One region of the Bacillus sp. A015 genome, then DNA from elsewhere that is predicted to be linked to it. Evidence: predicted binding sites of a transcription regulator. Region 1 holds the regulator's gene; each other region holds the start of a gene.
The links. The regulator LexA, encoded in region 1, represses DNA repair genes until DNA is damaged. The targets are predictions, from matches to a motif close to CGAACATATGTTCG.
Positions count from the first base shown of each region.

Region 1 (10,170 bases):
CGGCATGAACGCAGCCAAAAGCCAAGGAAAAGGTGCAGGCTATATTGAAAATGATCAGCTCGTTTTAACAGAAGAACAAAGACAAAACAATAAAAAACGCAAAAAGAACCAATAAGAAAGGAGCAAGAATCATGACGAATAAAAACACAGGGAAAGACATCCGTCAAAACTCTCCTAAGGAGCATCATGGCAGGCAGCCTGAGCCATTATCAGGCAGTAAAAAAGTGAAAAACCGCAACCATTCAAGACAAAAGCACAATTCACATCATGATATGTAAACATTCCTTTCTCATCCCGTGACCAAACGGGACGTTTTAGGTCTTTCACACATTTCAGTTTTCAACATATGATTTATTATGAGATGTGATGGAGGAGTGTTTATGGAGAATGAAAAGCAAGTGAATTCCTCTGATTTTCTTGAAATAGATGATTGGCTTAATGTGTTAATGGATGATCCTTTTGCCTGGTATGATGAACACCTCCCAATTGATCTTTATGAAACAAGCCGTGATTATATTATTGAGATCGATATCTCTACCCTGTCGATCACTGATGTAAAGCTGACCTTCGCTGGATATGAGCTCACTCTAGCTTTCACGGCACAAAAGCCAAATGATGAAAGCGAACAGCAAATTGAAAAAAGTGTCATGCTCCCTTTTTATTTGAATAACAAAGACATTGACACAGAATACGAAAACCGAATCATATCGATAAAAATTAAAAAATATTCTCATCATCAAGACGGGGCATTTTCCTTTCAAATGCCGCATTTCAAACATTAAGAGCCCACCTTCATTTTTTTGGTGGGCTCTCTTCCGTTCGTTTCAAGTCAATCCCTTTTGCGAACCACCATGGCCAAATAGTAGAGTCGCGATACGATAATATATTCTTTTTCTACTAAATGGTTTGGGTCCTTCTAGTAAATGGACGTCTATCAATGAAAAAGGGGCGCTTATAGAGAAAAGATACAGACATTTTTGTTATTTTCTTCTATCATCTCTTCATGTAAAATAAGATAGAGACATAAGGGGTATAAGGAGTGAGAACATGTTAAGCGGCTGGTTTTTGTGGTTCATTTTATTTTGGGGGACAGTGATGATCGGATTACTAGCAATCGGTGGCTTTTTTATGTTTCGCAAATTTTTAAAACGATTGCCGAAGGAAGACGGGAAATCAGAACTTGATTGGCAGGATGAATATATTCAAAAGAGCCTGCACCTATGGCGGGATGAGGACAAACAGCTTTTAAATGAGCTCGTATTACCAGTTCCAGAGCTGTTTCGAGATGTCGCCAAAGAAAAAATTGCGGGTAAAATTGGCGAACTGGCATTAAAAGAACAGGCTGCCAGCATTAATTTAGACTTAATCATTCGCGGCTATATAATCGCTACGCCAAAGCGAGACCATAAGTTTTTACTTAAGCGCCTGCAAGAAAAAAACATCGATCACACGCCATACGAATCGCTATTAAAATAACCTCCTTTTTAAAAAGGAGGTTTAATTCATTTGAGCCTGCTGCGGATCTAATTGTTTAGACAGCTTTCTAAACGATAAATACATGGCGACCCGCCAAGGCACGATCATGCCAAAGGCAAGGATCCAAAACATCCCGCTTAACGCACCATAATCAATGGAAGAACTCAGGATGGTCTTCATGCCAATACGAATAACAAGAAGACCAATGAGAATGAACACAAATGCTTTTGATCGCTTTAGATAAATTTCATTCCCTCTAATTTCAAATTTTGATGTTTTAATTAAAAATATGGAGAAAAACATCCCCACTGTGATCGCCTCAAGAAATTCGGCTCCAGTTACTTGAAACATAGGGACCAAAAACATCAGAGCGCCAGTGCTCATGAATATAGGAGGTAAAATAATTTTCTTCGCGGTTGCAGGTTTTGCAGATGATTTAATGCGAATAAACATGACGGCTACCGCCATACATACTGCAATTATAGAAGAGATTATGATCATCATATCAAATCATTCCTTTATTCTTTAAGGTCAGTCTATGTATAATATACTCCAATTGACGAAAAAAAACCATTCGCCGCGACTGTAGAAAACGATTTCAAAAGCCTGTAAATCCACCAAACAATGATGAGAACATAATGATAATCCATGTTAGAAGATCAAAGAACAGTAAAATCCCTACCACAATCATAATGATCCCGCCAATTCTCATGATGAGCTGCTGACGCTTTCTGATCCACGCCATTTTCGTGATGAAAAAGGACAGAACAAAAAACGGAATGGCAAAGCCTAATACATACGCAATCATATAGGTCACAGCGGACTCCGGTTTGTTGCTAGCAAGTGTGATGACAGCTGATAAAATCGGGCCGGTACAGGGTGTCCATCCAGCGGCAAAACCCATTCCGATGAGAATCGATCCAAAAAAACCAGCCGGACGATTTTTAAACTGCATCCTCTTTTCCCCCATGAGAAAAGAAGGCTGGAATACACCAAGAATCATAAAGCCAAAGAAAATAATGAGAATCGCCCCAATTTGACGAATCGCTTGATGATATTCAATAAAGAACGAACCAACGAACGATGTCCCAAAGCCAATCGCAATAAAAATGATAGAGAACCCAATTAAAAAGAATAATGTATGAAGCAGACTTCTTCTTCTCAGCATCACCTTCTCAGATTTCACTTCATCTATACTAACACCCGTGATATACGATAAAAAGGCTGGGTAAAGCGGAAGACAGCACGGTGAGATAAAAGAAAGAAACCCTGCTCCAAAAGCTAAAAAATAATTCAGATCTGACAAAAGAACACCCCCCTTCTTATAATATACAACAAGAGATGACAAAATCATTTCATTTTTTTTACATCATCTCAATAAAGATGGTCTATTCTCTTAAAACCTTATATAATTTAATTTGACATCGAGATAACGAATCCTTTAAATTTGAAAATAAACCTTAATATGGATATAATAGAATCGATTCTTTTTATCAAGATTTGCATGAAAGGAACATGACTTTGGTAAAAACATCATTATTAACTCAAATTGAAGAAAAAAGAGAAGAGCTGATGAAAGTTGTCTTGCATAATGGGATGACATCAACAGTGACCATCGAACATAGCCAGCAGCTAGATCATCTCCTCTTACAATATCAACGACACCTACACTCAAACTCAGCCAACTAATCATATCTCATGATATAAACCATGCCGCACGATTTTAGAAAAGTTGATATGTGTGACAATAAACGAAACAAAAACCTCTGATCACAGGGGTTTTTTGTTTTTGGTCTTTCAGATGATGCTTGACGCAGACGCCATAATAAAAACCACCTTCCCTGCTTCATTCATGCAAGTACAGTGGTTTTAAGCGTCTGATGAAGGTGACTTCAATAAAGAAAGGACATAGCTTGTCCATTCTTTATGACCATGTTCCATCTATGATCATAATATCGTACGTATTATTTCGCTTGGTTGTTCATGGCTTTCATCATTTGATTGATTTTCTTTTGGGACGGTTTCATGCCCATTTGCATCATCATCATACGAAGCATTTGTTCATTAATTGGTGGATTCTTTTTTAAGTAGCTCATCATATACTTACGAGCAATAAAGAATCCGAGTGCAACTCCTGCAAGCAGTGCAACAACGCCTACAAGGATGACAACCCATAAATCCATAATTCTTCCTCCTTCATGTTGTCTCGTATAAAGTGTACTAAACAAAAGGCTATTATACAACATTTCACGTTCAATTTTATTTTTTTAAACAAAATTCCTCACTTTTACCGGATTGAGCCACCCGTGCTTCTTTGATCCAAAGTCCATGGCAAGGAAGCAAGGACTGATTTTTCTCAGCACTTCAAAAAACACCGCTTCTGCCTCATAACTACCCTTGGCAGACATTTGGATATAACGATCTTTGATAATGAATGCAGCTGTTCCTTTTCCATCTGGTAATGAGGCGCTGTAAATCGAGCCTATTTGTGTATAGTGAATGTTCGTTAAGTTGTTCATTAATCGCTGGTGCATATGAAAAGCAGGGATTCGTTTCGTCACGTAATCCACTTGCTTAACAAGCATAACCAATTCATCTTCCGTGCGGTTCGTCCAGTGTAACGACTCAAACAAATGAAACAAAATAGATTCTCTGCCAAAATAATGATGAGCAAATTCATCCTCAATCCAATAAATATAATAATGGCGTTCCATGTCTATCCCTTCCTTTCACATTTCGTCAATCTCGTTTATTGCTTGTATTATACAAAAATGTGAAAGAAAGAATTGTCTATATATGAAGCAAGAAGAAACTAGTTTTGTCAAAAAAACAAGAAAAAAGAAAAAAGTTTGCAGAGCGGATGGAAATGCTCTGCAAACAGGTAGCAAAAAAGCATGATGCTTGGAAATCGATTATTTATTAAGCTTCGCTTTCACACGGCTGACCACGTTACTTACAGTAAATCCGTATTTCTCAATAATGGTTTCACCTGGAGCAGAAGCGCCAAATTTATCAATCGCAATCACGTCGCCATCAAGACCAGTGTAACGCTCCCAGCCAAGTGAAGCACCCATTTCAATCGCAATACGTGCTCTCACTGCTTTAGGTAGGACTGACTCTTTGTATTCGTCTGACTGCTGATCGAAGCGATCCCATGCAGGAAGACTCACAACAGAAGCGCGGATGCCTTCTTTTTCAAGTGCCTTTTGCGCTTCAATCGCTAAACCGACTTCAGATCCTGAAGCGAGTAAAAGTGCTTCTGGCTGAGCATCAGCAGCTTCAACGACAACGTATCCACCTTTTTCTACTCCCTCATATGCCTTCTCTGGTGCTTGGTCAATCGTTGGAAGGTTTTGACGAGTGAGTACTAGTGCTGTTGGTTTATCCGTTGAAGATACAGCCAGTTTCCACGCTGCAGCTGTTTCGTTTCCATCTGCTGGACGAATGACAGAAAGGTTAGGCATCGCACGTAATGAAGCAAGTTGTTCAACCGGCTCATGCGTTGGCCCATCTTCACCGACGGCAATACTATCATGCGTAAAGACATAAGTGACTGGCAGTCCCATTAATGCAGCAAGACGAATAGCTGGTCTTAAGTAATCTGAGAAAACAAAGAACGTTCCGCCGAATACACGGAGACCGCCGTGAAGTGCCATACCGTTTAACGCGGCACCCATTGCAAATTCTCTGACACCAAACCAAATATTTTTACCGGCATAATTCTCTCTGCCAAAGTCATCTGTATGTTGAATCGTTGTTTTATTTGATCCAGCAAGGTCAGCGGACCCACCAATAAAGAAAGGTACTTGTTTCGCAATGCCGTTTAATACTTCGCCAGAAGAAGCGCGAGAGGCAAGGCTTGAGCCTGCTTCATAAACAGGAACCTCTTGATCCCAATTCTCAGGAAGCTTCCCTTCGATCGCAAGCTTCAGCTGGGCTGCTAGCTCTGGATATTCTTTTTCATATTGCTCGAATAGCTCATTCCACGCTGCTTCTTTTTTCTGACCAGCGTCTTTTACAGCTTCTTTGAAATGATCGTACACTTCAGAAGGTACATGGAAATCTTCTTCAAACGTCCAAGAATAAGCTTCCTTCGTCAGCTTTGCTTCCTCGCTGCCAAGCGGTGCACCATGCACACCAGAAGTTCCCGCACGGTTTGGAGATCCGAAACCGATCGTTGTTTTCACTTCAATGAGTGTAGGTTTGTCCGTACTTTGTTTTGCTTTTTCAATAGCAGCAGTCACTTCTTCGATGTTGTTGCCGTCTGTTACGTAAAGAACTTCCCAATTCATCGCTTCAAAACGATTCTTCACATTTTCAGAGAATGAACGATCTAGGTCGCCATCTAAAGAAATATCATTTGAATCATAAAGAACAATTAAACGGCCTAAGCCTAAATGACCAGCAAGTGAAGCAGCTTCAGAGGAAATTCCCTCCATTAAGTCTCCGTCTCCGCAAATGCTGTATGTATAGTGGTCCACAACGTTAAAGTTGTCTTTGTTATACGTTTCCGCAAGATGTCTTTCTGCAAGTGCCATTCCAACTGCCATGGCAATCCCTTGTCCTAAAGGACCTGTTGTGGCATCTACACCTTCTGTGTGTCCAAATTCAGGATGTCCAGGTGTTTTGCTTCCCCATTGGCGGAATTGTTTTAGATCTTCGATGCTAAGGTTGTATCCGCTTAAATGAAGCATGCTATATAAAAGCATAGAGCCATGTCCCGCAGATAAAACAAAACGGTCTCTGTTAAACCAATTTGGATTTTGCGGACTTACGTTTAAGTGATTCGTCCATAAAGCGTATGCCATTGGTGCAGCACCCATTGGCATTCCAGGGTGACCGGAATTCGCTTTTTCAATTGCGTCTATGGAGAGAGTACGTATTGTTGCAATAGATTTCAATTCAATCGTTTCCATATAAATCCCCTTCCGTATCTTGTGTACACCATTATCATAAATCTACTGTCCTTTTTTCACAACTATTTCACGCTGAAAAAAAAGGATTTTGTCACATTTAGTTTATCGATCACCTAAAAACTTATGCAAATAAGAAAAAAGATGAGAATATTCTTCCCATCTTTTCAAAATTCAAGAAATCCTAGTCTTAATGAAGGTTCTGATCTCTTTCTCTTTTTAATTTTTCTGGTGTGACATCGTTTCCTTCAGGATCGACGATTTTCACGGTTTTAAGTGTATTTTTCATAGAAGAACGAAAAGCTTTTAAATATTCTTCTCTTAAATGCTTTTGTTCTGTTTTTTCAGCGTCCGACAAACCGGTCTCTTTCGACTTTTTTGAAAGCTCATTTATTCTTGCAAGCTGCTTTTTAGAAATCATGACAAACTCCTTTAAAACATTTTCTCTACATACTACTAAATATCATTCATTTTTACAACAATTCACACTTTACGTGGTAAGAGCTTTTTCATATTCTTGATACCTTCTATGCACCGTCGCCTTTGAAATGTCAAAGCCTAGTGCCTGAAGTGTTGCTGCAATTTCGGCGAACGTCATGTTGTTTTTTCTTAATCGAACAATTTCTGAAATCGGTACTTCAATTCGCTCACGGCCAGGCGCCTGCTCATGGTGTTTTAAATTGAGTTCAGGCTGATACCCGCGCTCAACAGCCCTCTTCATTCCCCGCTTAATTTTCAGGTTATGAATTTTTCGTTGATACTCTTCCACGATTCCTACAATCTCAATGACCATCTCATCTGCTTCTGAAAGCTCAAGCTCTCCTCTATGAAAAACACTATACACCTTTACTTTCTCTTTAAAAAGACAATGAAGAAGCGCAATTTTTGCTTGTCCTCTTCCAAGGCGCGTCTCATCCTGAATGAGAACAGCATCTATTGACTCTTCTTTCAGCGTAGCAAGCATATCAAAAACACCATTACGATCTAGATCGTATCCACTCGCTTTTTCTTTAATGACTTTGACCACATTCATCTTGTGCAAAGCAGCTAAAGCTAGCAATTCTTCTTCTTGTCTTTTCAGCGAGGTTTCCTGCTCTTCTTTGACAGTACTTACTCTCGCATAAATGATTGCGTTCATGTCTTCAATCGACCTTTCTACTGTACTGTTGCAAGTTGATATACGACTGGATGCTCTTTTTTGACTGGTATCACAAGGATGTCGCCAGGCTGGATTTCAGTTGAAGCAAGATCATTGTGTTCGGTTACCCAGTCAATAAACGCATTTTTGTCGATTGTTTTACTGTCGTTTACTTGATCAGCTAACCCCCAAAGAGTATCACCTGATTGAACCTCTATTTTAACATATTGATTTGGATCATTATGGCTAGTGACTGCGATAAGTGAGAGAAATATGCCAACGATGAATGAGAATACCCCAATAAAAATAATAGATTCTTTTAACCTCATAATGTCATCTCTCCTAACAGAATATGTGTTCGCTCTTTCTGTCATTCATTATAAATACGAACAAACGTTTCTGTCAAACGTTTTTTTCGAACCTATGTTTGTACTGTTAGGAAAAACATGCTATAATTTCTTTAAAATTGACGTTTTGAGGTGCAAAAGATGACGAAGCTATCAAAAAGACAACTCGATATCCTGACATTCATCAAAGAAGAAGTAAAAAGCAAGGGCTATCCCCCATCCGTTCGTGAAATTGGAGAAGCTGTCGGTCTAGCATCCAGCTCAACTGTCCATGGACATTTAGCTAGACTAGAAACAAAGGGTTTAATTAGAAGAGACCCGACAAAACCTAGAGCGATCGAAGTACTAGATGAAGAGGAAATGAATATTCCAAAGAGTGCTGTAATGAATGTACCAGTCATCGGAAAAGTAACAGCAGGCCTGCCTATCACGGCTATTGAGAATGTAGAAGAATACTTCCCGCTTCCAGAGACTTTTGCAGCGCCAGATGAACAAGTATTTATGCTTGAAATTATGGGAGAAAGTATGATTGATGCGGGTATTTTGGACAAGGACTATGTCATTGTGCGTCAGCAAAGCACCGCCAACAATGGAGATATTGTGGTCGCCATGACAGAGGAAGATGAAGCCACAGTGAAACGTTTTTATAAAGAAGATACACACTTTAGATTACAGCCAGAGAACCCATCAATGGAACCGATTATTTTACAGAATGTGAGTATACTAGGTAAAGTGATTGGCGTATTTAGAAATATTCATTAAAACAAGCCGGTATATCATCAGCTGCTGATGAGAACCGGCTTGTTTTTTATGAACAAGAATAAGCAAGAATGCTCGAACTTGGGAACGAACCAAATGTAAAGTTCGGCCATATAAAGCCTGTTGTACGGCCAAAAGGCTGTGAGGAAAGCACATACATTAAAAATACTTGACCGTTTCTAAGGAACACAATCGTCCATCTTCTATTACATCCCGCAGCAAACTGAACAGTTTGCTGGCCTCCACTTACACTTTGCCCTGAAATAAGTGACTGCATACTTTGAGGCTGAGAGACTGCTTGCTGATACTGTGAGATGATATGCTGCGGCGGAGCTGGCGGGGCTGATTGTCCGCCTGAACCTTGCCCTGGCCCAGTACCTCCCCCTCCGATTGGAAACCCAGGAAATCCTCCAACTTGAGGAATAGGAAGCGATGGCCATCCTTGTACCTGCCTATCATATAAGTACCCATTCCACATACCTTCATACGGATGATACATATGAAACACCACTTTCTTAGACATTCATCACGACAGTATATGTCATAAATGAAAAAGGGTGTTGAACGTCCAAATAGAAATTTTTCCAAAAGACGTTTTGTTCTTCTGTAGAACGGTTAAATAGTAGTGAAGAAGAAAAATTAAAAAAATGAAAACTTTTTGTCTCGCTCAAACGTTATATAGATAGAAAGAAAAGAAATAAAAAACTTTTAGATTTAATACTTGTAATATCACTGTAATTATTGTAACATTTGTAACATAAGAAGTTTTCATTTAAAAAAGGAGGCAATCGCCTTGAAAAAATTATTTGTTTTATTAACTGCTATTATGCTTATGATCTCATTACAATCAACAACACTGGCCGCTTCCAAAAAACCAGCCGCTTTAACAAATAAAGAAGCGTTACATATTGCCCTTGATGCAAGAGAACACTTTTGGAGTGCGATGTCAGGCTACAAAATTAATGAACATTCAGATTACAAATTAAAATCATTTAGTTATAAAGACATGACGTACAACTATCTTTCTAAAACATTTGATACAAAGAAAAAACTAAACAGCTACCTATCTCAAGTTTTCACAAAAGATGCGATCACTCATGGTTTAAAAGACTATCAGTTTATTGTTCATAATGGGAAAATGGCTGTTCCAGTCGGTGACGGAGACAACATGCTCAATTGGGAGAAAGCAACACCTAAACTTGTCTCTAAGAAAAATACAATCCGCACATATGAATTCACAGTCCCAACACTTGATGGACGTGAAGTAAAACGAACTGTCACTTATGAGAAAGTACAAAAGGATTGGAAAGTAACAAAAATTGACGCTGTGATCTAAATTAAAGCCAGGCCCGTTACCAGGCCTGGTTTTTATATTGGAGAAAATTCAGTCATGCAATCTAGCGCGTGGGCAAGTGATGATGCCGTGCGAAATTCATGAAAAGGAAGCCCGAGCTGCACAGCTGTTTGAGCGATTTCTGGTCTGATCCCTGAAATGGTCGTCTCCACCCCAATTAACCGAAGTGACGTGACAAGATCA
Region 1 covers NZ_JBSPZB010000020.1:908-11,077, reverse strand. The annotation lists gene sspO (small acid-soluble spore protein O) at 1-115, shown strand, start outside; gene ACSLGF_RS15140 (small acid-soluble spore protein P) at 132-278, shown strand; gene ACSLGF_RS15135 (Hsp20/alpha crystallin family protein) at 381-782, shown strand; gene ACSLGF_RS15130 (DUF2621 domain-containing protein) at 1,048-1,476, shown strand; gene ACSLGF_RS15125 (CcdC family protein) at 1,498-1,980, opposite strand; gene ACSLGF_RS15120 (cytochrome c biogenesis CcdA family protein) at 2,075-2,782, opposite strand; gene ACSLGF_RS15115 (aspartyl-phosphate phosphatase Spo0E family protein) at 2,992-3,165, shown strand; gene ACSLGF_RS15110 (YneF family protein) at 3,441-3,659, opposite strand; gene sirA (sporulation inhibitor of replication protein SirA) at 3,744-4,190, opposite strand; gene tkt (transketolase) at 4,389-6,392, opposite strand; gene ACSLGF_RS15095 (DUF896 domain-containing protein) at 6,580-6,810, opposite strand; gene ACSLGF_RS15090 (YneB family resolvase-like protein) at 6,880-7,527, opposite strand; gene yneA (cell division suppressor protein YneA) at 7,545-7,856, opposite strand; gene lexA (transcriptional repressor LexA) at 8,016-8,636, shown strand; gene ACSLGF_RS15075 (hypothetical protein) at 8,683-9,132, opposite strand; gene ACSLGF_RS15070 (IseA DL-endopeptidase inhibitor family protein) at 9,427-9,969, shown strand; gene ACSLGF_RS15065 (STAS domain-containing protein) at 10,002-10,170, opposite strand, start outside.

Region 2 (10,170 bases), on a different contig from region 1:
GATTGCTTGTATTTCTGCTGCACCGCGTTCACGTAAAACGCCGGCTAATGCTCCTGCTACTGAATTCGGATTTGACTTTGCTGAAACTTTTAAAATTTCCATTTCTGCTCCCCCTTAAATTTACAATGGATAAGTGAGTGTTCATTAGAACAATCTTTGTTAGATGATGCTATTTTTTTGAAAATCCATCCCCAAAATGTTTTTCAAAAATAGCAGGCTACCTACCATTTTTACTATATTCACGATAGAGGGCGCATATTCCTTCTTTCTGATTAATATTTTTCTGAAATAAATATGTGAACATTTATTCAAAGAAAATATGGTCATCATTTATCAAAATTCGATCAATTTTGACAGCTTTTTTCGACTGTTCGTCAATTTCTACGATCACTGCACTCAATTGTGTGCGGCCTTCTGCAATGTCAAAACGGACTGGAAGGCTCGTTTTGAATCGTTTAATGATCGTTTCCCGGTCTACCCCTAAAATGCCATCATAAGGACCTGTCATGCCAACATCTGAAATATACGCAGTTCCTTTTGGCAATACGCGGTTATCAGCTGTTTGAACATGTGTATGCGTTCCAACAACACATGATGCACGGCCGTCTGTATACCAGCCCATCGCTTGCTTTTCACTTGTGGCTTCACCATGAAAATCAATAAAAATAAATGGTGTACGTTTTGATGCTTCTGCAATTAATTCATCTACTTTTTGAAACGGGCAGTCAATTGGAGGTAAAAAAGTACGTCCTTGTAAGTTGATGACAGCCAATTCTTTTCCTTGCTTTTTAATGAAGGTGAGTCCTTTTCCAGGCGTACCTTGCGGGAAGTTGGCAGGACGAACAATATTGGCTGCATCATCGATGAAATCGAAAATGTCTCTTTTATCCCATGTATGGTTGCCCATTGTGAGCACGTCAGCTCCTGCTTGCAGCAGCTCGTGATAGATTTTTTCAGTGAGACCTTTCCCGTGAGCCGCATTTTCTCCATTGACAATTGTAAAGTGCGGCTGATATTTTTTCTTAAGCTTCGGCAAGTATTCTTTCAGTGTATCTCTGCCAGGTGAACCGACGATATCTCCAACAAATAATATTTTCATGCGTTTTGTACCCTTTCTCTTATAAATTGATCTTCCTATCAGTGTTGCATATTTACACAAAAAAATAAAGCGGCGCTAAGCGCACCGCTTTATTTTGCATACTCTACTGCGCGAGTTTCTCGAATGACCGTCACTTTAATGTGACCAGGGTAATCGAGCTCGTCCTCGATTCGCTTACGAATATCCCTTGCTAGACGGTGAGCTTCAAGATCATTAATTGAATCTGGCTTCACCATAATACGTACTTCACGTCCAGCCTGTATCGCAAACGATTTTTCAACACCTTCATAAGATTCAGAGATATCTTCTAATTTTTCAAGTCTCCGAATGTAATTTTCAAGCGTCTCACTTCTTGCACCAGGGCGTGCTGCAGATAATGCATCAGCTGCCGCAACAAGAACAGCGATAATAGATGTCGGTTCTTGGTCACCGTGGTGCGAGGCAATACTGTTGATGACAACAGGATGCTCTTTATATTTCGTCGCAAGCTCAACGCCAATTTCTACGTGGCTTCCTTCTACTTCATGATCAATGGCTTTTCCAATGTCATGCAGAAGACCTGCTCGTTTTGCAAGCTTTGCATCTTCTCCAAGCTCTGAAGCCATGAGACCTGCAAGATGTGCAACCTCAATTGAATGCTTCAGGACATTTTGTCCATAACTTGTACGGAATTTTAAGCGACCGAGAATTTTGATGAGATCCGGATGCAGACCGTGAACACCGACTTCAAATGTCGTTTGCTCACCCATCTCGCGGATATAATCATCGACTTCACGGCGTGATTTTTCCACCATTTCTTCAATTCGTGCAGGATGAATGCGGCCATCCTGGACTAGCTTGTCCAGAGCTATCCTCGCTGTTTCACGTCTAATCGGATCAAAGCCCGATAATATGACAGCTTCAGGTGTATCATCTATGATCAGGTCAATACCTGTTAACGTTTCTAACGTACGGATATTTCGTCCTTCACGTCCGATAATACGACCTTTCATCTCATCATTTGGAAGATTGACTACAGATACCGTTGTTTCAGCTACATGATCAGCTGCACAGCGCTGTAACGCAAGTGAAAGAATGTTTTTCGCCTTTTTATCAGCCTCTTCTTTCGCCCGGTTTTCAGATTCTTTCGTCATGACTGCAATGTCGTGGGAAAGCTCATTTTCAACTTGATCCAGAATGATTTGTTTCGCTTCATCTCGAGTTAAACTAGAAATGCGTTCCAACTCGGCTTTCTGCAAACGAATCATATCATCCACTTTGCTTTCCATCTCTTCAATATGTTGTTGTCGTTCATTCAGAGAATGATCTCTCTTCTCCAACAGGGACTCCCGTTTATCTAAAGTTTCATCTTTGCGATCAAGATTTTCTTCTTTTTGAAGTAAACGGTTTTCTTGTCTTTGAAGCTCATTACGTCTTTCACGAACTTCTTGCTCCGCCTCTACACGAAACGAATGAATTTCATCTTTCGCTTCCAAGAGCGCTTCTTTCTTCAATGCTTCCGCATCACGCTTTGCATCCTCAACAATTTGTTCGGCCATGTTTCTTGCGCCGGATATTTTTGCTTCTGCAATGGTTTTACGAACAAAGTAGCCAACAACTAAACAGATTAGGCTCAGCAAAATGGAGATGATCGTAAACATCGTAGGCGACATATTTTCACCTCCTCTTGCTATGAACTTGGTTTTACAAATAAAGTGTCGGCATGTACATTGTTTTGTACCTCAACATACAGGGCCTTCACAGGGAATGAGATCCTCACTGCCCTTGTCAAGTTTAAATTAGTTATCAATCATGTTAAGAAAAACAAGTGATACATTTCCATTGTAATTGTGTCGGAAATACTTGTCAAGCTAGTCAGACTGAGGCGTAAGTCGTTATTTCAAGCGAAGACAGAACTTTTGACCGCTACCTGTCATGTAATTGTAAAAAAAAGACGCTTTTCAAGTGAAAAACACCATTTATCGTTTCTTGAACAGTTCAAAAGACGAAAATGAGGGTTTTGTGGACATCTTGTCTTAAAAACTCTCACTTTCTCTTCACGCTGAAGCTGAAAAAGAAGACAAAGGGCTAAAATAAAGATCAATTTTAGCCCTTTGTCAACAATCTAAAAAGACGCTTTTCAGCGTCTTTTTAGTCTTTAAATTCCAATTCTTCTTGTCCTTCTTCTTCGGTTTCTTTCACTCCGTTTGTATCCAAACCGTAGTGTTCTCTGATTTGTTCTTGAATCATGAGGAGGATATCTTTGTTTTCTTTAAGGAACTGTTTCGCATTTTCACGGCCTTGTCCAAGACGTTCCTCTTGGTAAGAATACCAAGCTCCGCTCTTTTGTACGATATCTAGTTCGCTTCCAAGGTCGATGATTTCTCCCTCTTTTGAGATCCCTTCACCATACATGATGTCTACTTCCGCAATACGGAATGGCGGTGCAACCTTGTTTTTCACAACTTTAATTCTTGTTTTATTTCCCATAATGTCATTGCCTTGTTTCAGCTGTTCAGCACGGCGCACTTCTAAACGAACAGACGAATAGAACTTCAGAGCACGTCCACCAGGCGTTGTTTCAGGGTTACCGAACATGACCCCTACTTTTTCACGAATTTGGTTAATAAAGATGGCAATTGTTTTCGATTTGTTGATAGCACCTGATAGTTTACGAAGTGCTTGAGACATCAAACGTGCTTGAAGACCAACGTGTGAATCACCCATGTCTCCTTCAATCTCTGCTTTTGGTACAAGAGCAGCTACTGAGTCAATGACAACAATATCAACTGCACCACTGCGGACAAGAGCTTCTGCAATTTCAAGTGCTTGCTCTCCTGTATCCGGCTGAGAAAGTAACAACTCATCAATATTGACACCTAGTTTTTGAGCGTAAACTGGATCTAGCGCATGCTCTGCATCGATAAATGCAGCTTGTCCTCCCTGCTGCTGAACCTCAGCAATTGCATGAAGTGCTACTGTTGTTTTACCAGAACTCTCTGGGCCGTATACTTCAATAATACGACCGCGAGGATATCCACCTATTCCAAGCGCAGTATCAAGTGCTAACGAACCACTAGGTACTGTTGAAATACGTGTATCTGTTTGCTCTCCTAGTTTCATAATAGAGCCTTTACCAAACTGTTTTTCTATTTGTTTAAGAGCCATATCTAAGGCTGCTTGACGATCACTCATTCTATTGTTTCCTCCTTTATCAATTCCACTATCTATACTATACCTTGTTTTACGTCATTTGCCAAGAAAAAATCGAACACATATTCGATTTTTTCTTGGCAGATCTTTTAAGAAAAGAGCTGTTTCTATTAGAAAAAACAGTCTTTTATAAAGGAGTAAACCTAACAAAAAACAAAATTAACTCTCTTTTAATAATTTGAGCAAGTGATGCAGACCATATTTCACAGCGCGTTTTCGAATGCCTGATCGACTGCCTGTAAACATCCATTCAAACACGACTTTCTGATCTTTAGTGGATAGCCCAATGAACACTTTTCCGACAGGCTGTCCTTCTTGGCTAGCAGGTCCTGCCACACCAGTAAAGCTAATACCGATATCGCTTCCTGTCAGCTTTCTAATGCCCTCAGCGAGCTCTAAAGCGCACTCTTTGCTGACAGCGCCATGAGAAGACAACGTTTCCTCCCGGCAGCCAAGCACCTGCTGCTTCACTTGATTGGTATAACAAACCACACTTCCGTTAAAAATCGATGATGCCCCTTCGAGATCTGTCAGCCATTCGGAGAACATGCCGCCAGTCAGACTTTCAGCGGATGCTACTGTTTTCCCGTGTTCGTGCAAGGCCTTGGAAGCTTCATGGACAAGAGATGTATCTCCATATCCGTAGAAGTACTCGCCTACCCGCTCTAAAATTTGCGCTTCCGTTTCTTTTAACAGACGCTCCGTTTCTTTTTCATCCTCGTGCTTGGCTGTGAGCCTTAGTGTCACTTCACCGTCAGCTGCAAGCGGTGCAATCGTCGGATTGGTCTGAGCATCGATTAAATCTTCAAGGTCTGTTTCAAGCTGTGATTCACCGATTCCGAAGAAACGCAACACAACAGACACGATTTTTTCTTTTAAGCCAAGTTTCTCAGAAATCAGCGGCTTCGCCTCGTTTTCAAACATCGGGTGCAGTTCACTTGGTGGTCCAGGAAGCAGAATATAAAACGTATCTTCTTCTTGAATAAACATACCTGGTGCCATCCCAAACCGGTTCACCAATACATCAGATCCTTCTAGAACGAGTGCCTGCTTACGGTTGTTCGGTGACATGTCACGTCCGGTCTTTCGAAAGTAGTCTTGAATCGATTCAAATGCTTCTTCATTTAGCACAAGCTCTTTTCCGAGTGTATTTGCAATGGTTTCTTTTGTTAAATCATCTTTTGTTGGTCCAAGACCGCCTGAGAATATAATAAAATTAGATCTTTCCTGCGCCACTTGAATGGCTTGTTTTAAACGCTCTGGATTGTCACCAACTGCTGTGTGGTAATAAACATTCACACCAATTTCAGCTAGCTGTTTGCTGATGAATTGTGCATTCGTATTCGTAATTTGCCCTAGCAAAAGTTCGGAACCGACTGCAATAATTTCTGCTTTTCTCTCTGACTTCAAAGCGTACACGTCCTTTGTTAGTTAGAATTCTTTAAAGCTTCCCAGTTTTTCGCAAAGTAATCCCAGCCCGAGACAACAGTGAAGAACACCGCTACCCACATCGCAAGATCACCGAACGGGAATGATACAAGTTCAAACGGCAGGTTATGCAATAGAAGTGCTGAAATCGCAATGATTTGCGCCCATGTTTTCACTTTTCCAAGCATATTGGCCGCTACCACTTCACCGCCTCCGGCTAATACAAGCCTTAAACCTGTTACAGCAAATTCACGGCTAATGATGACAATGGCCATCCATGCCGGCGTGAGGTGATATTGAACAAGTATAATTAAAGCAGCTGAAACAAGCAATTTATCTGCAAGCGGATCTAAAAATTTACCAAAATTCGTCACTAAATTGAACTTACGTGCGTAGTAACCATCAATCCAATCGGTTGTCGAAGCCACAATAAACAAGATCGCTCCGGCAAGGTGAGTCACTTCAATGCTGACATCACCAAAGCGTGCAACACCCCAGTCAAAAGGTGCAAGCATAATGATCATAAAAACAGGGATCAAGGCGATCCGAGAAAGAGTAATTTTATTCGGTAAGTTAAACATGAAATCCAATCCTCCAATAAAGCAATTTTTTTATGTATATAATAGTAGGAACAAAAGAAAAGTCATCTACTTGCTTAAGATGACTTTTCCTTTCCTTTATTCACAATCACAATGTTTTGTGTCATCGTGTCTTTAGGGTCTAATTCGTACTTAAGTGTCTCGTCATTGACCTTGATGTCAATTCCAGTCGCATTCCCGAGACGGATATCGATCTGGGAGAGCTCTGACAGGTCTGTTTTAAACGATTCGCCATCTTTCAGTTCACCCATCTTCAGCACTTTTCCAGATTCGTCTCTCACGCGCAGCCATGAAGCTTGCGAGGCAGAAATGGTTAACTCCATCTCATCTGCACCTGACACTTCATATGTTGTCGTGGATCCTTCTGTATTCGTCGCCTTCAAAGAAACAGCTTCATCGTCTTTTGATGAATCATCCTTTGATGAATCGTCTTTTTTAGATGTATTTTCTTTATCATCTGACGAGGCTTTTTCTTTTTTCTTTTGATCCTTTGCGAGTGATGAATCCTCAGACACTTCGTATTTTGATTCTGATTTCTGAGGAGCTGCCTGATTATTCTTCTGTCCGCTATCCTGATTGACCGCTTGCACGATCACATATATGATGGCGATCACCACAAGTATGCCTCCAATGATTAAGATCGTCGGCAATAGCTCCAGCACCTTCGAGGCAGGCTTTGGCAGCTCTCTCTGCGGTTTAATATTTGATAATTTATCAGATACTTCATCGTTATACGTGCTTGGTACATCTTTACGAAATTCTTCGAACAATTGTTCAGGATTTAGTCCAACGGCTTCGGCATATTGTTTAATAAACGCTCTGACGTAAAATTTACCTGGAATAATATCATAGTTTCCTTGTTCGATTGCTAGCAAATAGCGCTTTTGGATTTTGGTCGCCGCCTGAAGATCCTCCAGCGACATCCCTTTTTCCTCTCTGGCCTCAACGAGCCGTTTTCCCAATTCAGTCAAAACAAACACCTACCATTACCATATTAAAAATCGAAGCCGGAAAAACCAGAATGATCAAATACTTGTGGTTCTTCAGCGTGCTCGTATGTAATTTCTTCGTCTGCACTATTGCGCAGTTCAATGATATAGTCGAAATCATCCATTGTATATTCTGAATTTTGAATAAAGATGTCTGGATGCTCGACCACTTTCGTTGCAGGCAGTCTCATAATTTCTCTTAAAAGCTGTAAGTGTTTCTCAGAACCTCTTCTTGTCGACACAATTCCATCAATAATAAAGACGTTATCTGGGCTGTATTCATCAGCAATCAGCTGACTGCGGATGGTCTGTTTCAAAAGAGTAGACGATACAAACAGCCATCTTTTGCTTGCACATACACTTGAAGCAACAATTGATTCTGTTTTTCCAACACGCGGCATTCCGCGAATACCAATCAATTTATGTCCTTCTTTTTTAAATAGTTCAGCCATAAAATCAACAAGAAGACCGAGCTCGTCCCTTTCGAAACGGAACGTCTTTTTGTCATCAGCATCCCGCTGGATGTATCGTCCATGACGAACAGCTAAACGGTCACGAAGTTTTGGCTGCCTTAATTTTGTTACTTTTATCGTTTCCATTGTATTTAAAATTGATTCAAGGCGCTTAATTTGATCTGTGTGGTCACAGCGCAAAAGCATTCCGCGTCTTGATACATCAACACCATTAATTGTCACAATATTAATTGAAAGCATCCCCATTAGAGAAGAAATGTCTCCTAAAAGTCCGGGACGGTTTACATATATCTCATATTCAAAATACCATTCGAGCTTTGCCAAATGATATTACCCCCTTCATTGTGGCAAATTTTTACCTTCCTTTATCATAAAGCATTTTCACATTTTTAGAAAGCACAATGTTGCTAAACGGTTAAAATAAAAAGAGAGGCACAAACGACCCCTCTTTTTGTTTAGTGCGAGCTATTATTTTCAACTAGCTTGACCATCATATTTGCAATGGCGCGCTGCTCATCTTCTGATGCAACGCTCCAAAGGTCAGCAAGCACTCTTTCCTGCTCGTTCTTTGCATCCACTTCGTTAGCTAGATATCCGCCAATTTCATACGCAAGGTTGTTGATTGTATCATCTGATAAACCTTTATCCTGCGCATGATTTAAACGGTCACCTAAAAAGTTTTTCCAATGGTCCCAGCTCTCAAGTACAGACATGTCGATTCCTCCATTCGAAAAGATGAATTACAGCCATAGCTTTTGTCATGGAGAGACGAATTATACACGTTTTTTAACAGTACCAGCCGCCATTCACGGATAAAATTTGACCCGTGATATAACTTGATTGTTTTGAAGCGAGAAACCAAATGACATCTGCGATCTCCTCGGGTGCTGCAAGCCGGCCGAGTGGAATCTCTTCTTCAAGCATCGCAATGTCTTCTTGCGTGAAGCTTTGCATCATGTCAGTCTGAACAGCACCGGGCGAGACGGCATTTGCTCTAATTCCGCTTGGGGCAAGCTCTTTTGCGAGCCCTTTAATGAAGGCATTTTGTGCACCCTTGACCATGCTGTACAGCACTTCACACGATGCGCCCGTTTCTCCCCAGATGGAGCTAACCGCAATGATATGACCTGCTTTTTTTTGAATCATTGCAGGCAAAAGGGATTGGGTGAGCTCATATGGACTTGTGACATGAAGCTGCACCATGCTGGCTAGAACTTCCTTTTCTGTATCTGTCACTAAACCGACATGGCTCTTACCGCTATTCAAAACAAGTATATCTGGAAATAACGGCAGGCACCTGACAAGCTCATCTGCTCCGCCTGTTTTAGCTAAATCTGCACGAACGACGTGCGTCTCTATTTCATATGTCTCTTCCAGATGAGCGGAGAGACGCATGGCTGCCTGTTCATTTTGGTGATAATGAAGCAGCAGATGGCAGCCTTCCTGGGCAAGCTTTTTGGCTGCCGCCTGCCCAATCCCTCCACTGGCACCAGTAATAAGCGCCCAACGACTCATACATTGTTCCTACTTTCTTTATGAAATACCTATTCTTTTCGTTTAAATGGGAACCAGTTTGCTGATCCGAACAATTTGACCATAACAGGTACGAACAATGGTAGCACAACAAGTGCATACAGTAAAAGTCCTGTCAGGACAAGTGTTGCAATCTGTAAAAGCGACAGCACACCTGAAGGCAGCATCGCTGCAAATGTTCCTGCCAAAATAACAGCAGCAGACATGATAATAGATCCCATATTCTTCATTGATTCGGTCATTGCAAACTGAATGTCTTTTGTTTTGTATTCATTGAACCGCTCCATTAAGAAAATAGAATAATCTACTCCCAGCGCCATCAATATGACAAAGCCAAAGAATGGAACAGCCCAGTTGATACCCGGATATCCGAAGAAATGGGTGAAAATAAATTCCGTTACACCTATTGCTGTAAAGTAAGTCAAAATGAGTGAACCAACTAAGTAAAGCGGCATGACAAGCGACCGGAACAGAATCACCAATATGAGGAAAATACCGATCATCATGTAAAAAACCGTCTTATTGAAATCTTGGTCTGACAGCTGTTTTAAATCAGCGTTCATACTTGATACGCCCGAAACGCCAAATGATACATCTTTTAGGTTTGTTTCAGGGAGTGCCCGCTCGACAGAAGCTTCCACTTGCTTAATCGTCGACAAGGCTTCATTGCCATATGGATTTTTTTCTAAAATGACATCAATCTTTGTCATTTTGCGGTCATCCGACATGTATGAATCAAATACTTGCTTGAATGCTTTATTTTTCAGGACGTCATTTGGAATAAACCAGCCGGCCATGTCTTGATCTGGTGCATTTTTCAGTTCGTCTAAGTAGTCACCTGCACCCATTAAGCCGCT
Region 2 covers NZ_JBSPZB010000001.1:234,504-244,673, reverse strand. The annotation lists gene spoVS (stage V sporulation protein SpoVS) at 1-102, opposite strand, end outside; gene ACSLGF_RS01185 (TIGR00282 family metallophosphoesterase) at 305-1,099, opposite strand; gene rny (ribonuclease Y) at 1,189-2,751, opposite strand; gene recA (recombinase RecA) at 3,230-4,273, opposite strand; gene ACSLGF_RS01170 (competence/damage-inducible protein A) at 4,451-5,701, opposite strand; gene pgsA (CDP-diacylglycerol--glycerol-3-phosphate 3-phosphatidyltransferase) at 5,719-6,300, opposite strand; gene ACSLGF_RS01160 (helix-turn-helix domain-containing protein) at 6,375-7,289, opposite strand; gene ACSLGF_RS01155 (DUF3388 domain-containing protein) at 7,313-8,104, opposite strand; gene ACSLGF_RS01150 (DUF3243 domain-containing protein) at 8,236-8,493, opposite strand; gene ymfI (elongation factor P 5-aminopentanone reductase) at 8,567-9,295, opposite strand; gene ACSLGF_RS01140 (MMPL family transporter) at 9,325-10,170, opposite strand, start outside.
Region 2: the regulator LexA is predicted to act here: its motif matches at 4,347-4,360, upstream of recA (recombinase RecA).

Region 3 (10,111 bases), on a different contig from region 1:
ATGAGGTCGATTAACCCCTGCCGCTTCGGCTGATGACCTTGTTTTTTCCAACGATAAAATGTTGATTTTGCAAGCTCAAACATCTGACAGAATGCACGTATACTCACTTTGTCTTTTACCGTATCATAAATCGACACGAACGCTTCTTTTTTCACTTCCTTTCCCATTCTGTGTACTTTTTTAATATGTCGATTTGTTGTTTTAATTAGCGAATTTCCGTTTTCAATTTCTCATTCTCATCTTGATATTCAGGCCCTTTCCCGTACGAATACTGTTTGCCTACTGGCTGTCTTAAACGATGAATGTCTCCAGATTTATACCATTTCATCCATGTTTTAAGTTGAGTCACATTCCGAATATTTAATTCCTCCAACACTTTTTTAACTGGTACTCCCGCCAATCGCATTTCAATTGCTTTCATCTTCACTTCAATTGGATAACTAACTCTTGAGCCCATAGAAAAACACCTCCAAATTATTTTCAGGTATTCTATACCCGATTTTCAACTTAAAGGTGTTTTTTATTTGTCTCACTTTATGGGGTCAGTCCCCTTTATGATTAGCACCGCTTTATTGATAGGTGCCGTGCGTTCATACAAAGCACCATTCATTTATTCGCCTGGAATGGAGGAAGGCAAGCTGTATAATTCGATAACGGAACAACGCAGTCTCAAAAGTCCTCCGTGTCTCATTTTTCTTCAGTAAAACTCCACTATAAACTCATTCAAAAAATTTCGATAGGAATAGACTGTATGGAATAGAAGAAAAAATTAGAGAAGGAGGCATTATCGTGGGAAATATAACACAGGATTTATCGGCTCTTGGTTTAAACATCTCACAAAGTGTAGGTTTTGGTAATAACCAACCATCAAATCCTACCGCAAGTTCGAAATTTAATGGGCTTTTTGCGGGACTTACACCAGGTACTGATCTTAGCATCGTTGGTGATTCAGGTTTCTTTTATGGCCCAGGTAATTTTGTCACGTTTAATCAGGTGGCGGGCATTGTATTTTTTAATGACTCAGGGTTAGGAGGTACTGGACCTACTTTAATAGATGTGAACAAAATTGAAAGTGTGACGTTCCCTAGTTAAATATTGTCACATTCTTTGGTATGTGAATGAACCTATAGCTGGCATGCGTTCGTATTTAATCAAATAGGTTATTTCCAGGGGAATATTTGAGATCATGAATGAAGTTACTAAAGGATGCTATAGTGTGCTAGATGTTGACACCATCAATCATTTAAAGATGTACAGAAACATGAAAAAACATCATTCAGTCATTTTGCTGGATGGTGTTTTTTCTTATATGAAAGGATTCACGCTACATAATTGAATCAAGGTGCAATACTTACTCTACAGAAAAGTGAGTGAATACTAGGGATTTGTGTGGAAGAGGGGGAAGGAGAGAGGGACAAGAAGGTGACTTCTTCAAGTGTCGATATGAAAATCACTGAAGGGTATAAAATAGTTCGACAATTTCGTGCGACAGCAATGGCTAATCGTCATACTTATTTTAACTTTATGAAGGTTTAGGATCGTTCACTGGCTTATCTAAGCTCTCGATATATCATCTTTGAAGAGGAACAGACTCATACATTCGAGTCTTGAATGTTTTCATGCAACAAGGAATAAACATAATGAATGAGGAAAAATGGATGTATGAGATAAGCAGGGAGGTTATACGAGTGCAAAAGATTTGCAGGGAAGTCTGGATCGAAGTCAATCTTGATGCAATAAAGAGAAATATTCAAGCCATTCAAGCACATATTCCAAGGAAAAGTAAGATCATGGCCGTGGTGAAAGCGAATGCTTATGGACACGGCTCAGTGGAGGTAGCGCGACAGGCACTGGAAAGCGGTGCGACAGAGCTGGCGGTTGCCAGCTTGGAAGAAGGCATTGTATTGCGAAGAGCGAAAATTGAAGCGCCTATTCTAGTCCTTGGATTTACCCCGCTCGACTGTGTAAAAAAAGCTGCGACATGGAGAATTGACCTATCCGGTCTACGTGCAGACTGGATCAATCAAGCAAATGCCATTTTAGCGGAAGAAGAAAGTCAGCGTCGGCTTGGCATTCATGTCAATGTCGACACAGGCATGGGGCGACTAGGCGTTCGAACGAAGGAAGAGCTTTTGGAAGTCGTTGAGGCACTTGAAGAAAGTGAATACCTCAGATGGGATGGAATCTTTACGCATTTCTCAACTGCGGATGAGCCGGACCCTGATTTCACATTGCTTCAGCACAATATTTTTACTGATTTTCTTCGTTTTCTAAAAAAACAAGGAATTACGCTGCCTACCGTACATATGAACAATACGGCCGCTGCCATCGCATTTCCTGAATTTAGTGCCGATATGATTCGGCTTGGCATCGGACTTTATGGACTATATCCATCACAATATATTCAAAGTTTAGACGCTGTTCAGCTGGAACCCGCTCTGAGTTTAAAGGCGAGAATTGCTTTCGTGAAGGAAATGGAGACAGAGCCTAGGACCGTCAGCTATGGTACTACCTATGTGGCAAAGCCTGATGAAGTCATTGCGACTATACCGATTGGTTATGCGGATGGGTACTCGCGTGCCTTATCGAATCGAGGATTTATGCTTTTCAGAGGAAAACGAGTGCCGATTGCGGGGCGAGTCACAATGGATATGACCATGATCAGTTTAGGCGAAATGAAGGCAAAGCAAGGCGAGGAAGTCGTCATTTACGGCCGCCAAAAAGGCGAAGAAATTTCTGTCGATGAAATCGCCGAAATGCTCAATACGATTAACTATGAAGTCATCGCCACCTTAAGCCGCCGTGTTCCGAGGTTTTATCGTCGAGGTGGGAAGATTATTAAAATGTCGACACCGGTGATGTATGTGTGAGGATAAATAACAGGTGCACTTTGGTTATATTCATTCTGGTGTACAATGATAAAAGGTTTATTTTTAGTGCTTTTGAGCATTTTTATGATGGTAACAATTCATCCGTTAAAAGCTCATGCAGCTGAGACAAATGGCTGGACGAAGCGAGCAGACTTACCTGAAGAGAGACTTCATTCTAGTTCCGCAGTAGTAGATGGGAAGATTTTTGTTTTTGGGGGAAGTAGTGAAAAATCATATAGTAATAAAAATACCTACATGTATGATCCTCACAAAAATGAATGGAGCTCAAAAGCTGACATGTCTAGAGAAAGAACAGATAGTACGGCAGTGGCGATAGGTAAAAAAATATACGTCATTGGAGGGGCATATCAAGATAGCACAAATACGATTGATATTTTTGATGCAGAATTAGATACATGGGCAGAAACACCAATTAATATACCATACTTTGCTGTGACAAAAGGCGAGTTTTGTAAATGATAAGATTTATATTCTTGCAACGAATAAAAGTCCTTTTCAAGAACATAATTTTTATAGTTATGATATAAAAACGGATAAATGGCAACAATTAAGAATGTTTCCTCAGCAACTTACTGGTATGTCTATGTCAGAAGTCATTAACAATAAAATTTATGCCACAGGTGGGGAAAGAACAGTTAGTAATCTTCATAATGCCCACGTATATGAATATAACATTGAAACAAATCAATGGGTACAAACGAAATCACAGTTGAATTTTTATCAACTAGGGGCTGCATTTACAACATATCAGGGAAAATTGTTTATGGCTGGCGGTCAGTATGATGACAGATCCAGTCTATTATCATCCTATACACAGTTTTATGATGTTAAAACTAATTCTGTGAAAAGAAGTTCGGTCAATTTACCTGAAGCTAGAGTAGGTTCAAGTGCTGTAACGATTGAGGATACCATATATATTATAGGAGGACGAAATTTCAAACAAGATTATCATTCAAAATCGATTAAAAGTGATTACAAATCAGTGATCTCTATCTCATTAAAAGATTTGCAAATTGCTGAAGGTGAAACAAAGACAGATGATGGTTCAGCAGAAGAACCAAAAGATCAGGATGGAACAAAACCTGGTGATGGCACAACAGAAGAACCGAAAGGCCAAGATGGAACAAAGCCTGGAGAAGAAACTGCGAAAGGTATACTTTCAATTACCATGATAAACGGGCTACAAAAGGATTATTTGCTTTCAATGAAAGAAATCAACGATTTTCTAAACTGGTATAAAGAGAGAAGTTTTGGAATTGGTATGAACTTCTATGAAATCAATGATGAGCACAATAAAGGGCCTTTCACAAGTAAGAAAGATTACGTGGTGTATCCAAATATCTTAATGTTTGATATCAAGCAATATTGATAAACTGTAAAGCTGCTGATAATAGATCAGCAGTTTTTTTGCACAATTGTTAAATTAAGGATTAATGTCATGAAAAAACAAGATATTTTTTTTAAAATCTGCTAAACATCCTATAACCACGTCCGATAATAGAATTGTCAGGGTTGATAAGCCCTAGAATAAAGGACTTTTTTCAGACAAGGACGTCTGTCAGGTCCCACATACATGGAGGTAATAGGAAATGAGAATTAACCACAATATCGCAGCACTTAACACATTGAACCGTTTGTCTGCAAACAACGGTGCTAGCCAAAAGAACATGGAGAAACTTTCTTCTGGTCTTAAAATCAACCGTGCAGGAGATGACGCAGCAGGTCTTGCGATCTCTGAAAAAATGCGTGGACAAATCCGCGGATTAGAAATGGCGTCTAAAAACGCACAAGACGGTATTTCCCTTATTCAAACAGCTGAAGGTGCATTAACTGAAACTCACTCAATCCTTCAACGTGTTCGTGAACTCGTAGTTCAAGCTGGAAATACTGGTACACAGCAAGATGAAGACTTAACTGCAATTAAAGATGAAATGGATGCTTTAATTGAAGAGATTGATGGTGTTTCTGATCGTACAGAGTTCAACGGTAAAAAACTATTAAATGGTGATTATAAAGCTTCTACCCCACCAGCAGCCGCTGACCCATCTTTAGTTTTCCAGATTGGCGCTAATGGGACGCAGCAAATCAAAGTTAACATCCAAGATATGGGTGCAGATGCATTAGGCGTTGATGATGGGGCTGGTGGCATCACTGCAAACCAATCAATTAAAGATTTAGATGTAACAGCCTTTGCAACTAATGCAGCAGATGCAGCAGATGTTGGTTTTGACACTCAACTTAAGATTGTTGATTCAGCTATCAACCAAGTATCGTCACAACGTGCTAAACTTGGTGCGGTTCAAAACCGTCTAGAGCACACAATCAACAACCTTGGTGCTTCTTCTGAAAACTTAACAGCTGCTGAGTCTCGTATCCGTGACGTTGACATGGCGAAAGAAATGAGTGAGTTCACAAAGAACAACATTCTTTCTCAAGCGTCTCAAGCAATGCTTGCACAAGCGAACCAACAGCCACAAAACGTACTTCAATTACTACGTTAATGAAAGGCCCCTTTATGGGGCTTTTTTTTATGCAATTAAATAGTACCTCTATTGAATAATTAGTTCTTCTTATGTTCAACCAATCATTCTCCTATTAAAATAGAAAAATTCGCGTATGTCTCACAATATCCACATCATTTCATCTTATTTACAGAAGCTACTTCCAATTTTTACGAATCTAAATGACTCCTTCTAATCGGAGAATAAAGACTCTTAATTTTTCCACTCCCTAGCGAAATGACCATACATCATAAGTCTTATTTCTTATTTATTCCTTTTTTGTTAAACATATTCCAAGTCAGTTCGATAAATGGATTGTAAGCCTTACAAAAAAATTCTAATTTAGAACTTTTGGACAAGGATGTCTATTAGGTTCAAAACACATGGAGGTAATAAGAAATGAGAATTAACCACAATATCGCAGCACTTAACACATTGAATCGTCTTTCTACTAACAACGGTTCAAGCCAAAAGAACATGGAGAAACTTTCTTCTGGTCTTCGCATCAATCGTGCAGGGGATGACGCAGCAGGTCTTGCGATCTCTGAAAAAATGAGAAGTCAAATCCGTGGTTTAGAAATGGCTACTAAAAACTCTCAAGATGGTATCTCTCTTATTCAAACGGCTGAAGGTGCACTGACTGAATCTCATGCGATACTTCAACGTATTCGTGAGCTTGTTGTTCAAGCAGGGAACACAGGTACACAACAGGAAGAGGATTTAGCATCAATTCAAGATGAAATCTCAAACTTGCAAGATGAGATTACAAGCATTTCTACTCGTACAGAGTTTAACGGGAAGAAATTATTAGACGGGACTTATTCGTCTAAGGGTGCTGAAGAAGGTGGTGAGGCACAAAGCCTTGTATTCCAAATCGGTGCAAACGCAACACAACAAATTACACTTAACATTGAAAACATGGGTGCTTCAGTTTTAGGAACAGATGGGACTGCTGAAGGTGAAGATGGAGCTGGTTCTGTTGCTGGAATTGATGTGACAAAATTCATTAGTGCAAGTGATGAAGATGGCGAGGAATCTGCTGGATTTGATGCACAACTTGGTATTATTGAAACAGCCATTAAGCAAGTGTCTGCTCAGCGATCTAAGCTTGGTGCGGTCCAAAACCGTTTAGAGCACACAATCAACAACCTTAGCGCTTCTGCTGAAAACTTAACAGCTGCTGAGTCTCGTATTCGTGACGTTGACATGGCGAAAGAAATGAGTGAGTTCACAAAGAACAACATTCTTTCTCAAGCTTCTCAAGCGATGCTAGCACAAGCAAACCAGCAGCCGCAAAACGTACTTCAATTGCTACGTTAATCAAAAAGCCCCATTGAGGGGCTTTTTCAGACCGTAGACAAACCCCACCTTTACTTGAAGTAAAAGTGGGGTTTTCACTTATTTTGATAAAATATATCAGTTGGCTTACGCTGGACATGGTCCTTTCCATGTCCAGTTTGCTAGTTTTTGAGATTCATGGCAGCGAAAGTAAGCATCGCCTGCATCGAAACTTTTTTCAGTCCTCAAGGGATTTTCTCCAACATACAAACATACATTACTTGAGAGTAAGGAACATATGATAGGATCATCATTAGAACAAGCTTTACTTGTGACAGAGTTTAGTGAAATTGTGGAGCGATTGACTGTGGTAAGCAAAGAAAGGAAAGACTTTATGCAAAAGGTGATGTAAACGTAAAAAAAACGAATCTAAAGAGGATTCGTTTTTTGATGACTTGTTATTTTCTGTTTCTTTTTTCAAAGCGATAATCGTACGTTTCGCCTTTTACAACATTTAAAAACTCGTGTCCAATTTGAACAAGCTGTGTATTTTTCCATTTGATGAGAGGATCTTTATCAGGGTATTTCCAGTAAATCGTTTTCTTTCGATGGGTCAGTTTGTTTTCAATTTCTGCTCTGACTGCGTTCTCCTTTAGCTTTCCTCCACTATGACGATAGGTGTTGATGATATATGTTCCGTCGGGTGATGACATAGAGCGGATGAATGTTCCGTGAGACACGCCTTGAAGAGAGAAGCATTTCCAATAAATGATACCAGCAAAGCTAATGAATAAGATGACGAGGATGAGGGTGGTTTTCTTTTTTAACATGAATTCCTCCAGATTTAGATCACAATAATGCTAATTTATGAGAGAGAATACAAAAAGATTCATATAGTCTAAAAGTTCTACTTGTTTCAATTATCGGTCATTTTTTCTCAAAATTCAACAGAAAGCCTAAAGATAAGGAAAATTTAAGGATGTCTTCATGTGGATAGACGATTCGAACACACTTTACAAAAGAATTTGAGATCAGTAGACTTATGCTCATATAGAGGAATGGGGCAGATAGAATGACGCAAATCATCGATACGTATCAAAATTATGAAGAGCTTTCCGCTCATGAAAGAAAAGGGATTGACTATCAAATTCTACACAAGCGGGAAGGAGATCAGCTTCTGGTTTTGTCGCCTCATGCCGGAGGAATTGAATCAGGCGTGAGTGAGCTGATCCATGAATTAGCAAGCGATTATTCTATGTATTTATTTGAGGGCCTTAAAGTGAAAGGCAATCATGTTCTGCATATTACAAGCACACGTTTTGATGAGCCGATTTGTCTTTCTCAAGTGCATACACATCATTATACGTTTGCACTCCATGGCTACGGAGAAACAGAGGTGCTTCAAACGTTAGTGGGAGGTACGGACAGAGAAAGAGCGGCAGAAACAGTGAAACGTTTAACGCTCAATGGTTTTCAAGCATTGCTGCTATCTGAATCTGATCGTTTTTCTGGAACACATCCTCATAATATAAATAATCAATGTTTGACAGGAAAAAGTGTACAACTTGAAATTAGTCAGGCGCAAAGAAGAGCATTTTTTCAAGACTTTAGGCGGCGCTACCGGCGTGCTACACAAAATGAACAATTTTATAGATACACAAATGTACTGAAACAAGTACTAAGCCTTTATGAATAAACCTCTTTTGTTATGCGTGCAGGCGTTTACGTTTGATAAGCAGCTTCTTTTTCTGCAACCCTTTCCGCTTTCATTAAATAGGAAGTAAACTCCTTTTGAAAGCGAATGCCTACTCTTCGCTGTTCGAATAAGGCAAGCCGTTTTTCAGCAAAAGCCCAGGTTACGTGAAATGTTTGAGTAATTTGCAAAATCGCTTGCTGCCGTAGATTTGGAAGCTTCATTTGCAGGAGTAAAAAGGTCGGAACACAAAAGTGATACATGAATTGTTTTGCCTGAAACTCTTGCAGTTCTCGAAAGAGCTTGTGCATCTTGAAATGATTGCCTGCGTGTTTCAGCACATGACAGAGCTCGTGGGCAAAATCCTGCCACTGTTCTTCTGGTGATAGGGATCTGTTTAAAATAATACTGTAAAGACCTTGATGTTTGATCATCATGCTGCCGGTATCCTCGTAATGGACCCATACATTAAATTCAGAAGCGATCCTTTGCATGTCTACATATGCAGGACCGCTTATTTGTAGTTGAGCGTATAACCGTTTAATATCTTCTTCTAAATGGGTTAAAAAATAAGTCATTTAAAAACCTCCATGCAAACGTATGTTCTATTTTTGGCGTAAAAGAAAAGTCCGTATAGGACTAAATGGCTAATAAAGCTATCGCTTACTTTTTATATCGGCTTGTTTTCAACAATTTTAACATAAAATCAAAGAAAAATGGAATTATTTCCTGTTTTTTTCTTCATTTTTTCATTCTCCACTATTAAAAAAGGAAGATTGAATTCAAATTTTACCATAGTCTAATCACTAAAACAAACAAAATTTGTCTTACGAATGCCATTGATTGATGAGAAAGAACAAATCAATCTAGCAAAAGGGAGTGCAGAACATGGTACAAATTTATCAAGATTTTATTCCAGTTGGAAATGGAAACCGGCCAGGATACGCCATGACACCGATGTATGTGACTGTTCATAACACTGCAAATACATCTAAGGGAGCTGACGCGAAAAGTCATGCGGCATACGTCAAACGCCCAGCGACAGAGGTGAGCTGGCACTTTACAGTGGATGATCATGAAATCTTTCAGCACCTGCCGTTAAATGAAAATGGCTGGCATGCAGGGGATGGACATGGGAATGGTAACCGGAAGTCGATCGGAATTGAAATTTGTGAGAATGAAGATGGACATTTTCAGCAAGCGGTCAAACATGCACAATGGCTTATTCAAAAGCTATTAAAAGAACATCATATACCGCTAGCAAATGTGGTCACACATCAGCACTGGTCTGGAAAAGCATGTCCACGCCAGCTTCTTTCTACATGGGATCAATTTAAAAAAGGAATTGAAACGGCAGGAGATCCAGAGCCGGTCATCACGTATGTCGTCAAAAGCGGGGATACGTTAACGAGTATTGCTAAAGCTCACGGGGTCACAGTTCAAGATTTACAGAAGTGGAATGATATTAGCGATCCGAATAAGATCAAAATTGGACAGGTTCTCAAAATTTATCGTAACGATGCAAAGAGTATGGATGAGCTGCCAGATGGGGTTTTAAAGGTGACTTCTCCATTGACAAAGGGAGAGCACGTACGCCTCGTCCAAAAAGCGCTTGCTGCTGTTTATTTTTATCCTGATAAAGCAGCTGCAAATAAAGGGATCGACGGAGTTTACGGAGAAAAAACGGCGAACGCCGTAGCGCGTTTTCAGCTGATAAATGGTTTGACAAGTGATGGGGTATACGGCCC
Region 3 covers NZ_JBSPZB010000007.1:1,365-11,475, forward strand. The annotation lists gene ACSLGF_RS07985 (IS3 family transposase) at 1-167, opposite strand, end outside; gene ACSLGF_RS07990 (hypothetical protein) at 206-457, opposite strand; gene ACSLGF_RS07995 (protein CgeA) at 790-1,092, shown strand; gene alr (alanine racemase) at 1,689-2,870, shown strand; gene ACSLGF_RS08005 (Kelch repeat-containing protein) at 2,916-3,350, shown strand; gene ACSLGF_RS08010 (hypothetical protein) at 3,475-4,260, shown strand; gene hag (flagellin Hag) at 4,481-5,392, shown strand; gene hag (flagellin Hag) at 5,792-6,712, shown strand; gene ACSLGF_RS08025 (DUF5412 domain-containing protein) at 7,129-7,500, opposite strand; gene ACSLGF_RS08030 (poly-gamma-glutamate hydrolase family protein) at 7,743-8,366, shown strand; gene ACSLGF_RS08035 (ImmA/IrrE family metallo-endopeptidase) at 8,393-8,941, opposite strand; gene ACSLGF_RS08040 (N-acetylmuramoyl-L-alanine amidase) at 9,252-10,111, shown strand, end outside.
Region 3: the regulator LexA is predicted to act here: its motif matches at 8,957-8,970, upstream of ACSLGF_RS08035 (ImmA/IrrE family metallo-endopeptidase).